DNA from 2 places in the Bacillus sp. LJBS17 genome. Region 1 is predicted to be linked to the other one. Evidence: predicted binding sites of a transcription regulator. Region 1 holds the regulator's gene; the other holds the start of a gene.
The links. Region 1 encodes LexA, which represses DNA repair genes until DNA is damaged. Its sites were predicted from a motif close to CGAACATATGTTCG; they were not measured.
Positions count from the first base shown of each region.

Region 2: the regulator LexA is predicted to act here: its motif matches at 3,830-3,843, upstream of KXZ66_RS22245 (YolD-like family protein).

Region 1 covers NZ_CP079759.1:2,018,072-2,023,959, reverse strand. The annotation lists gene KXZ66_RS10395 (DUF896 domain-containing protein) at 92-325, opposite strand; gene KXZ66_RS10390 (YneB family resolvase-like protein) at 389-1,042, opposite strand; gene yneA (cell division suppressor protein YneA) at 1,061-1,378, opposite strand; gene lexA (transcriptional repressor LexA) at 1,528-2,145, shown strand; partial or broken gene KXZ66_RS22565 (hypothetical protein) at 2,516-2,774, opposite strand; gene fosB (metallothiol transferase FosB) at 2,683-3,117, opposite strand; gene KXZ66_RS10370 (YndM family protein) at 3,324-3,773, shown strand; gene pghL (gamma-polyglutamate hydrolase PghL) at 3,800-4,558, opposite strand; gene KXZ66_RS10360 (hypothetical protein) at 4,782-5,096, opposite strand; gene KXZ66_RS10355 (YndJ family protein) at 5,186-5,888, opposite strand, start outside.
Region 2 covers NZ_CP079761.1:14,104-19,991, forward strand. The annotation lists gene KXZ66_RS22215 (hypothetical protein) at 1-302, opposite strand, end outside; gene KXZ66_RS22220 (hypothetical protein) at 377-619, opposite strand; gene KXZ66_RS22225 (hypothetical protein) at 597-1,085, opposite strand; gene KXZ66_RS22230 (hypothetical protein) at 1,794-1,958, opposite strand; gene KXZ66_RS22235 (hypothetical protein) at 2,174-2,818, shown strand; gene KXZ66_RS22240 (hypothetical protein) at 2,920-3,771, shown strand; gene KXZ66_RS22245 (YolD-like family protein) at 3,904-4,236, shown strand; gene KXZ66_RS22250 (Y-family DNA polymerase) at 4,229-5,494, shown strand.

The DNA.
Region 1 (5,888 bases):
TTTGAGAGAAACTTGTTGAATTTTGTCACATAAGAGTTTTGATTATAGTATATGCAAAAGAGGAATACGATATTGCCGTATTCCTCTTATATTAGTGAAGTTTGTTATTTCTTTGTTCTCTTTTTAGCTTTTCTGGTGTAACATCATTGCCTTCTGGGTCAATGATTTTCACACTTTTTAACGTGTTCTTCATAGAAGAACGAAAACCTTTCAAGTACTCTTGACGGAGCTTTTGCTGTTCGGCTTTTTCTTCTTCTGTAATAACGCCAGCTTTAGCTTTGGCAGCAAGTTCATTAATTCTGGCAATTTTCGCGTTTGAAATCATGTTAAACTCCTTTATTGCATTTTGTCTATATAGTACTAGATCAAAAAAAGTTTTACAACTGATTCACTCTGCTGTCTCTTCATTCTCTATGTATTCCTGAAAACGCCGGTGAACGGTTGCTTTAGAGACATCATAGCCAAACCCTCTTAGGGTAGCCGCGATTTCAGCAAACGTCAGTTTATTCGCTCTCAGGCGGACGATCTCTGAGATTGGCACCTCTATTTTTTCTTTTCCACTGTTCCCATGTTGGTTTTTTAAGTTTTTTTGCGGTTTAAAACCGTTTTTTACTGCACGTTTCATTCCCCGTCTGATTTTCATGTTGTGAATCTTTCGCTGATACTCTTCCACAATGCTGACGATTTCCAAGACCATTGAGTCAGCCTCCGATAACTCCAGTTCACCTCTATGAGCCGTTGTATAGACTTTCACACCTTCTCTATAAATACAATGAAGCAGTGCGATTTTTGCGTTTCCCCGTCCGAGCCTAGTCTCATCCTGAACCAAAATGACATCAATTCCAGCGTTCTTAATCACATCAAGCAGCTCAAATACACCATCCCGATCCATTTCATATCCGCTGGCTTTTTCTGAAATCACTTTGACCACTTCCATGCCGTTCTCCGCTGCAATGGCCGTAAGCTCCTCCTCCTGCCGCTTTAATGACGTTTCCTGCTGTTCTTTATTTGTGCTTACACGGGCATAAATGAGTGCTTTCATTTTATCTCTCTTTCCTCTCTATCTTACAGTTGCTAATTCATATGCATCCTGATGCTTCTTTTTCAATGGGATCACTAACTCATCACCCGGCTGGATATCAGAGGTTTGAAGTTGATTTTTATCAGCTACCCATTCAATAAAATCATTTTTGTTTATCTTTTTTGTATCGGCTACCTGATCAGCAATTGACCAGAGTGTGTCGCCTTGCTGGACTTCTATTTTAACATACTGATTAAGCTCTTGGCCGCTGCTTGTATATGACAGCATAAGGATAACCGCGCTCAAAATCACTGTGAACAGACCGACAAAAATAATAGATTCTTTACTCATGATCATAACCTCCAACAGGAATGTTTGTTCGCATTTTTATAATTTCAGTATATACGAACAAACGTTTCTGTCAATTGTTTTTTCGAACCTATGTTTGTACTGTAAGGAAAATCATGCTATAATCTTCTTAAAATCGACGTTTTGAGGTGCGAAAAATGACGAAGCTATCAAAAAGGCAACTTGATATCCTCCGTTTTATTAAAGCAGAGGTTAAATCAAAAGGATATCCGCCTTCCGTGAGAGAGATCGGAGAGGCTGTCGGGCTTGCGTCCAGCTCTACTGTCCACGGCCATTTGGCCCGCTTGGAAACAAAAGGGCTGATCAGACGGGATCCGACAAAACCAAGAGCAATAGAAATTCTTGATGAAGAAGTAGACATTCCGCAAAGCCAGGTCGTTAATGTACCGGTCATCGGGAAAGTCACGGCGGGATCTCCTATTACAGCAGTAGAAAATATTGAAGAATATTTTCCGCTCCCTGACCGCATGGTTCCTCCAGACGAGCATGTATTTATGCTGGAGATTATGGGAGACAGTATGATAGATGCTGGTATTCTCGATAAGGACTATGTCATCGTTAAACAGCAAAACACAGCGAACAATGGGGAAATTGTAGTTGCGATGACAGAAGATGATGAAGCAACTGTAAAACGATTCTATAAAGAGGATACACACATTCGCTTGCAGCCTGAGAACCCAACGATGGAACCTATCATTTTGCAGAATGTCAGCATTCTAGGGAAAGTGATTGGCGTGTTCAGAACCGTCCATTAATCTATTGATCTATCAGATGCATGAAATAACCCCCTTTTCCTTTACGGAGAGGGGGTTTGTTGTTCAAAAAAAGCAGGCTCGCCCTGACTTTTGGGTGCGAGCCTGAATAGGAGGAAAAAGAACATCATGTTTACACCATAATTATCCACCAAACAATTGTTGAAGTCAAGAAATTTTCTTTCCCTCAGGAAACTTTTATTCAAAATATGAACGTTTAGAATATTAGACGCTATCTTCTTAAAAACGTTTCATTTTTAGGTCGTGGAAGGATGCGGTTTTATATTTATTAAAGGGCGAGGCAATTGATATAACTGAAAATTTAGTACATAGTTTAGGTAGTTCAACACTCTGTTAAAACAGCTCGCTTTCTTCATATAAAATGTAATATGTATTTCAAATTCTCCTTCACCGAATCACTTGTGCAGTTCAAAAGATATGGCATCGTTGAACTAATCGGGTAGAAACCTTCCCCAAACATAAAGTCTCCACCAACACCCTTCTTTAAATTTAACCTTATATGAAATATGGTGTGTGATATCAAAAGGCCGTTTCATCATAAAAGTGCATATGGGTTTTTTCTTGTTTGTAATATCGAAGCCTGTCTTGAAGTGTTCCGGTATGAAATTCAAATTTGTGGCCGTCAGGGTCGGTAAAATAAATTGATTTTCGATCGCGTTCATCTCGTTCTCTGCCAGGCAGAATATTGACATGAAGTCTTTTTAATTTAGCTGATACCTCCTCAAATTCATGATCTTCAATTGTAAAAGCAATATGGGTATAAGAAAGCTTAATGTCATTTCTCTGGATGTCTGGTTCTTCATTAAGCGCTAGCCAGATGCCGTTCATGTCAAAATATGCAGTTGTTCTTCCCTTTACCAAAAGCTTTGCATCAAACACTTTTTGATAAAAATCAATCGATGTATCCAAATGCGTAACTGAAAATAACAAGTGATTGATTCCTTTTATCTCCACAAATCATTCCCCCCTTGAAAGCTGATCATCCACATATACGACTTTTTTCATAAAAAGATTCATACTGCTGAAAAAAATACCAGTGTAAACAAAAACGGACTGTTTAAAATAGTAACATGACCATTATGAATGGTTTTGAATTGCATTATTTATCATTTGTTTACGCCCAAGAATTTTCTTCAAAAAATAACAAATTAGGTGGTCAAATGAAACATATCATTGCGCTTGCTTCAAAGATTGCTTTCACTCTCGCCCTTTTATATGTGATTTTGGACAGAGTCTATCACGCATCCTTCTTAAGTGTGATGTTTATTGCACTTTTCTTAGGTTTTGTGTCCTATCTTTCTGGTGACATGCTCGTCTTACCCAGAACAAACAATATTACAGCTTCATTGGCTGACTTTGGCCTTTCATTCGTTATTCTTTGGGTATTTGTTTTAACCCAAACAAGAAACGATTTCTCACCATTTGGAGCAGCTCTCCTTTCCGCTGCCTGTCTTACTGTTTTTGAATACTTTTTTCATCGGTATTTACTGAAAAATGTGCTTGATGAAAATTTCCGAAATGAACTGTCAGCGAGAGATAACACCTTACAGTATCAAACGGAAGCCGCGGACGAGCTGTTTCCCGAAACGAATGAGAAGCATAAGGAATAGGAGGCTGTCTTATCGCCTCCTATTTTTCAGTAGCTATTTTTGAGAAAACGGAACATCACTTCTGTAAACTCATAAAACCTCTCATTTTGAGTAACAGCTCTGCTTTTTAAAGAAAAGATGCCGAACAAAGACTTTCGAAACCCTGTGCTCATTTCTATCTGGATACTTAAACCTGTTTTTGATTTATTTGCAATGTTATTCGGACTAACGCCCGCATGTGGATGGTCCGGATTGAGCAATACAGCAGGAAAACCGGCATGCTGCAATTTCTCAACTAAATCTGCCGCTCTTACGCGATCTGTACCGCCGACTTCGATCTGCTGATCTTCTTCTGCGTACCCGTGTAATGAAATGACATATTCATGATTTCCCGTCATTTTAAGGGCCCGAGGTTCATCAAAGTGCGTGCTCGTAATGTGCAGGACTGAGTTTCCTGCCGATTTTAAGCCTTCAAATAAATACATCGAGTACTCTTTGCTGAGCTCTCTCGCTACTTCACTTGTCCCGCCTTCAATACCTCCTCCGTGAATAGCTAAAACAAGAACAGGGCTTCCGGTTTCTTTCGTAACAATGTCGTAATCAGAAGGATCTTCATTGTTTTTTAATTCCTCAAAATTCTGATATACATCTTCAGCATAAATTGAAGAAATCGGAGCAAATACCATAAAAATAAACAATAATTTTACAATTTTAATAGTTGATGGAAAACGTTTGGCTATGTTACAATCAACATGCTTCAAGGAATGGAGCAAACGGCGGAGCAGGGATACTTTGGCCGGTTTCATCTACTCCGCCTCTAAGTCCAAATCAACAGGATGTAGGTCTCTTTGAGGCTTTAGCACGAATTCTCTTGTCCTCCTTGTTAAATTTTTGTTAAATTCACAATATTATATACCATTAGCCCGGGCGCTGTTCTTCTCATTTTTGAATTTATTAAAAGTAAGCTGGCACCACCTCCCCCATTTCCATACAAAACAAAAATGCACCTGCCCTTTGGCCTGTGCATTTTTATTTTCTCTTCATTCTTCGTTTTTTTACTTGATTTAATTTCATGATGTTTTTTTCAATTTTTCTTATGTTTCGCCTTTGCGGGATTGTTTTCATTTCATAATAAACAGAAATAAACCCGCTTAATGTCACTGCTGCAATATAAAGGGCGCGCTGTTTGATCATCCGGTCAGCGTGTCCATGATCATTCGCTTCTTTTTCCAGCCTTTCGATCACAGCTTTATCAAACAGCTGATCGACATACACTTGTTTCATTCCCACTGCAAACCCCGCAGCCAGCCAAAGAATCAGAAATAAACTGATATAAAACACCATAAACCCTTCCTTTCCTGTCTTGATGCGGCGCAGAATTTTTTTAAAACAGTTCACCTATTACAACTGGCAGACGAAGCTTCTTCTTTGTGTTAGGTTCTTTCAATAGGCTGGTTAATATGTGTAATGCTGTAATGAACAGTTAGAAATTTTATTCCAAACAGCCACATATGATGAACAGCGGTTAATTTGTTGTCATGTGCAGCTTCTATCAGAAAGGTTTCAGATAAAGGAAGCGGACAAGTTCCCGCTATTGTTTGCAGATAAATCCCCTCATCCCCCGCTCTGCTTTTTCTCCGCCTGCTTGTTAAAACCAGCTTCTCCTGATGATGATATGGCTTTAAAATACCTGTCATGCTGCTGAATGGAAGCGGTAAAGAAATATTCATATACCCCTCTCCATTTGAACGATACACTGAATAAAGAGCGGTAAAAATGGTTTCGTTTTTTTCATTTGTTCTAATCCAGGCACGTACTCTTTCCCTTCCGTCTTTTTTCGAATGAACACCTTTTATCTTGCTGTACATCCTATACCAGTCAGGGTTCGTCGAAAGATGTATTTGGCCGATTCTTCTGTTGAACCATTCGTAAACAATTGCAAGCGGCCGAAACCACGTGCTCCATGTTACTTTTGCTTTAATATTGTATTCGATGGTTTGTTCATAAAACGAAAGAATGAGCGGCGCCAGTTTTTCTGGTGAAAAATCTTTTGAACGCAGGCTGCCCATATCATCCACAAGTCCGCTGTACCGAGCGTTATTTTCAGCTTGAACTCTAGCTAAAAATTCTTCTCCA
Region 2 (5,888 bases), on a different replicon from region 1:
TGATCATTTATGCCGTTCTCATTTGGTATTAATTCACCAACGTAAGTGTAGATTGTGGTGATTTTCGCCTTTTCATAGTTTGAAAGCTCCGCATAAGGCGGGAGCGATTTGTCTTTTTTGGCTTGTTTCCACATATATAATAGATCGATTGCCGATATCTCTGAAAGCTTTATATAGTTCGCTTGTGTGTTTTCGTCTACATAACCTAAGTCGTGAAGATCAAAGCAAGAATCAAGAGCTTCACAAAGTTCTTCAAAGGTTTTGTAGCGAGTGAGAATTTCATAGATAGTTAAAGATTTCATTGCTGTTATCGTCTCCTTTGGTGATTGAGGGCAGGGGGACCAATCCCTGCCAACCAATCTGTATGCTTGTGTTTTTAATTTCTACCGTTTTTCACATTTACTCGTTCATAATCGAAATCGTTGCTGTTGGGAACTAATTTTTCGCCTAAATGCTCGCATTCTATAACCTTCCACTTTAGCGGAGAAACCAGTCTTTGTAGGTATCCCATAGCGTTTGCTTCGGTGTCAGGAACAGGCATAGGAATGACTACTGCCGGATCGCCTTGTTGTTTTTCAAGAGTTGCTTGATATATGTCAAAATGCACTTGGTTTATCATTTTGATAACACCCCTGTATTTGAGATTTCAAACTGTTTTCTATGGCAGTAAGACACGTTTGGAAAGTAAACTCATTCTCTATATCTTTATAGGTGAAAACATAGCCTATACGGAAAAAATGATACTTACCATTGCGTTTAAAAATAGATTCTACGAAACAATCAAATTCATTTATCCCTTGTTCGTCAGAATCGCAATACATAGCAGGCTCATATGATATGAACTCATTCTCTGAAAAGAATTGATTATGATCCATGAAATTCAAAATTACTGTATCTATGAAGTCGCAGAAAGTGCCGCAAATAGCTTCCAAACTTTCTTCTGAATGACTTTGTAACAAGGCTTTATCGAAAGGTATAGCTTCAGGTATGCCTGTTAATGCTTGGTACTCTTCTTTGGCTATTTCAAGAAACTCATTGAGTGACATAGAACCAACTAGATTCACGTCTGCTGTATTGACATTCATTTGACCCTCTCCTTTTGAGTTTTTAGGAAAATTTACTGCAACAAACTACACCAAGAAACGCTATGGCAATTAGTAAAACCAAGATGGAATACCTTTTGCCTTCACCTTTTGTTCTGATAGTGATAACTGATAAAAAGCCAAATAATGAAAGTGCTATTATCACTAAAATGATCTCTTGCATGTGAATTCTCCTTTTTTTAAGACTTTTTTGTTTTTGCGGAGGCCGAATTGCATTCACAGCCAAAAAGCACACAAGGGGTTACGGGCCGTTAAGGGGTGTTCTGCAGCCCTTTACGGATCGTTAAGACCAATTTATTTGTGGCAGCTGCGGGCAGCTGTCTGTTTACAAAAAAATTGGCGGCCCTTGTGTGCTTTTATGAAACACGGATAGTAACGCGGCGGGCGTGCCCGGCGTGTTGCTTGCCGATGTTGAATGTGAAATGCTAAAGCCCCCGGACAGCTTTAGCTGGCCAAGGTGGGGGCGTTTGGCTGGACAAAAACAAAAAAGGCGTCTAAAAAAAGGATTTAATCATGCCGGCGGCTGCCGGCATTCGTTTTGCAGAAATGCGACCGGGGCTTTCCGGGAGCCTTTCTGCTTCTTTTTGGGTTTAAGATGCTGCTTCAGCAGCATCCAAGCAGGCTCGATGCCTGCGTTTTAATAAAAGAAAACTTTAGTTTTCTGACCATCCGAGAACTTCAAAGGAATCATCATAATCGATGACGCCGGCTGTCCTCAAAGTAATCAGGATATTTATTCTGTTTTCTTCCTAAAAATGATTTTACTTTTGTTGCTATATAGCCAGATAGCAGATCAAGTGATTTATTGATTAACCAGTCGAATAATAAGACACTGAGAATATATTTCATCTGCAAAATGTTCCTCCTTACCCGTGATATATATAAATATCAATTTTTCACTGCAAAGACTTTTATGGAATATGAAAAAATTTTTCAATGGGAATTTTGCAGAAATATCATAATTTGGGTAAGATTGAATTGTTGAGATTCATTTAAGAGTGTGAAAAAAATGCTGAAGATATGCTAAAAATTACCGATAGAGAGTATAAAGGTTGGAAAGAGTGGTAGACATGAAGAATATAAAGCACATTAAGAAGATGAAAAACAGTATTCTATTCTCAGTTGTATGGCGGTTTTTGTTTTTAGTATTTTATCCAGTAATTTTAGGGGCTGGATTGCCATTGATTGGAGTTAACTTGCCTTCAGAAACGCTGTTTATATTAAGTTTTATTGGTTGTATGATGGTTTGTTTAAGTACAGCGACTCATATAAGTAACCTCGTTAATATAAGAGAAGTTCTAAGACTGTATGATTCAATTGAAAGGGAACTTGTTGGGAATTATGCAATTGACGCTAAAGTGTTGGACGACATGCTTGATAACACCAGGGAAAAGTATCGTCTTCAAATATCTTTTGACAGAGAATATGACATAAAGGATTTACATGCTATTCAAGAATTGAATAAAGATGACCGAGCGGGAAAGTATTTTGATCAATATCTTAATGATGCTAATAATGTAAAAGATGAAATCCTTTATGCCACTATTCCGAAACGGACAGCAGAAACTTTCCTATACTCAGTGTTTAATTCAAAGACTGTATTCGGTGTAACCGGAAGGAATTATTTCCACAAATGGGATAAGGCCCGATTAGATGACGAATTACTGTCTATGTTCCAAGAGAAAGAAGAAAAAAAGAATACGGTTGAGCAGTGATAAAGTATCTGGAGATTTCTAGGTACTTTTTTTTTTTCTCAGCCCTACAAAAATTGTTGTTATAATTTATCAGACGAAAATAAAGATTGGAGTTAGCCCCTATGGACAATATAAGTGAATCAGAATTTAAAGCAGCATTAATTTCAGAAGTAAATAAAAGAAAACACTATGCACTTGGACCATATATTGCCGGCGCCATTAAAAAGATAAACTTTGAAGAGACTGGGAATATGTCTAAAGAAGGGAAGACTGAGGAAGATATTGAATTTGTAGTAGCTCCCGATCATATAGATGAATTTAAGGTTTCGAAGGCTCAAATAGAAACCTGTTGTCTATATGTTTATTCAGATAGAAAGCCTTCTCATTGTTTAAGAAGTATAAGCTTTACTCCTGAAGGTGGAAGTAGTCAAAATATGATAAAAAAAACAACAGTACCTAATATAACAAGTCAACCAACTTCTTCAGAAATCTACGAAAAATTCATTGATCTCGTAAAAAATACAGAATATGACGAAATAGAGTCGACATATCTTAAATCTGCATGTCAAAGTGGACAACAAGAAAATTGGCCGGCAGCGATAGTTATGTTGGGAGTTGCGGCAGAAAGGTTGTTAATTTTAATCACTGAAGCTTACCATAAATACCTTTTGAAAGAGGATGCTACAAAAGCTGAGAAATTCAAAAAAAATGTTGTGGATGCATACACAGCAAGTAAACGTTTAGATGGTTTATATAATGAAGTCGATGAAAAAGTTACGAAAAAATGGTTAGAAAAAATAAAAATGCATTTGCGTTCTTTTGATTTGCTTAGGCAATTACGTAATGATGCAGGGCATCCCTCAGAAGGGATTAAAGAGATAATAAAAGATACGGGCCACATAGAGCAATTCTTTAAGGATTACTATCATCTATATAAAAAATTTCATAAGCTAATTGAAGAGTTGCCAAAATAAAATATGTCCGGAGAGATCCGGGCGTTTTTTTATTTTGGCAAAACTTTCTTGTACTAAAGGAACATATGTTCTGTTAATATATAATCAAAAAATGTTTGAGGGTGTGATCAAGTGATAAAGGATCGAGGTTTAATGAAATGGGCAACTTCTATGATGTTGCCGGAGCACAACGAAATGTTAAAGCAGCTGAATCTTGAAATGGAAAAAATGAAGCGCCCTGAAAATGATGAACAAAAAATTGAAGCAATGGCCCTTATAATTAATGAAGCAAAACAAGGAAACCAACTTTTAAGAATCTCCTATTTTGAAAATGGCCATATTTCGTCCCTTACAGGCTTTGTAAGGTCTTTTAAGTACATTGAGAGGGAAATGTTAATAAAAACGAATGATGGGCATATTAAGGCTGTTTCAGTTGATAATTTGATCGAGGTGGAGCTGGCTGAAGGAGAAAAGTTTTATGATTGACTATGATAGCCTTCCTAAACGTACTTTTTTGACCGTAGATATGCGTAGCTTTTACGCCAGTGCATCTGCAGTTATGCTGGGCCTCGATCCCATGAAATGTTATCTTGCTGTGGTCGGCGATACTGAACGATCAGGAAGTGTTGTTTTAGCTGCATCACCGGCTCTAAAGAAACGCTTTGGTATTAAAACGGGATCGCGTCTTTATGAAATACCAGATCATCCTGAGATCCACATTGTAAATCCTCAGATGCGGATGTTTATTAAACTCTCTACAAATATAACTCACTTGTTTCATCAATTTGCGGCTCCTGAAGATATATTTACCTATAGTATCGATGAATCGATTATTCGTTCTGATCACCTGAAGAGGTTATGGGGAACACCGATGGATCTAGCGAAAAGAATACAAAATGCAATCTACAGAGATTTTGGTGTTCCAGCAACCGTAGGCATCGGTCCCAATATGCTGATGTCAAAACTAGCCTTAGATTTAGATGCGAAGAAAAGCCCTTCAGGAATTGCAGAATGGTCGTATGATGACGTTCAAACGAAATTATGGCCAGTTCATCCATTATCCAAAATGTGGGGCATAGGAAGACGAATGGAGAGGAATTTAAATCGAATGGGAATCGCCACAGTAGGACAGCTTGCAAATTATCCATTGGAGCTATTAGAAAATCGATTTGGCATCATGGGGAATCAGATTTATTATCATGCCCATGGTGTGGATCTTAGCGAGCTGGGCACGCCTATTAGGCAAGAGCAAATTTCTTTCGGGAAAAGCCAGATATTGTTGAGGGATTACAATGAAGAAGCTGAAATTAAATCAGCCATATTAGAAATGTGTGAAGAAGTGGCCAGCCGGGCTAGAAAGGCTAAAAAGGCAGGCAGAACCATTCATTTAGGAGTAGGTTATAGTCAAACAGTAGGCGGAGGCGGATTTTATCGGTCTTTAACGATAGATCAACCAACTAATATTACGATGAAACTTTATAAAGCGTGCCTTGGTTTATTTAAGAAGTTCTATCAAGGTCAAACGGTAAGGAGCATATCAGTTACACTAGGGAACGTAGTTGATGATAACCAATTTCAGATGTCTCTTTTTGAAGAAAACAGTGAAAAGGAACGTCAACTTGGCCATGTTATGGATTCTATTAGGGAAAAATACGGATCAGATGCGATTTTAAGAGCTATTTCTTATACAACAGCTGGAACTGCATTAAAACGGGCAAAGCTTGTGGGTGGCCATCAAGCATAAAAGTACATGAAGATAGTGAATGTCACTATTAATATTTCAAATTCATTAAACAAAAAGAGCCTGAAGTAAGTATCAGGCTCTTTTTTAAAAAAAAACACAAAAAACAAGATTTCTACTTGAAATCTTTTAAAAATTGTGATATAATACTATGTAAGTAGGCGTATGCCTTTTTGGATCAGCTTTTCTGTTTGATGATACGGGAATATCATCTTCAGTATCTGATGTGTTGATTGTTAGTCAACAACGTTACATTGACTATAATATCTCACAAGTTTACCGTTGTCAACTAGGTTTTTGTAAAAAAAGTGTTTTGACAATAGCATACATACTGATTAAGCAGATTTGATGGTTTCAAAAAGTGCATATTGCCTGCTTAAAATAAATTTAAGGAGGT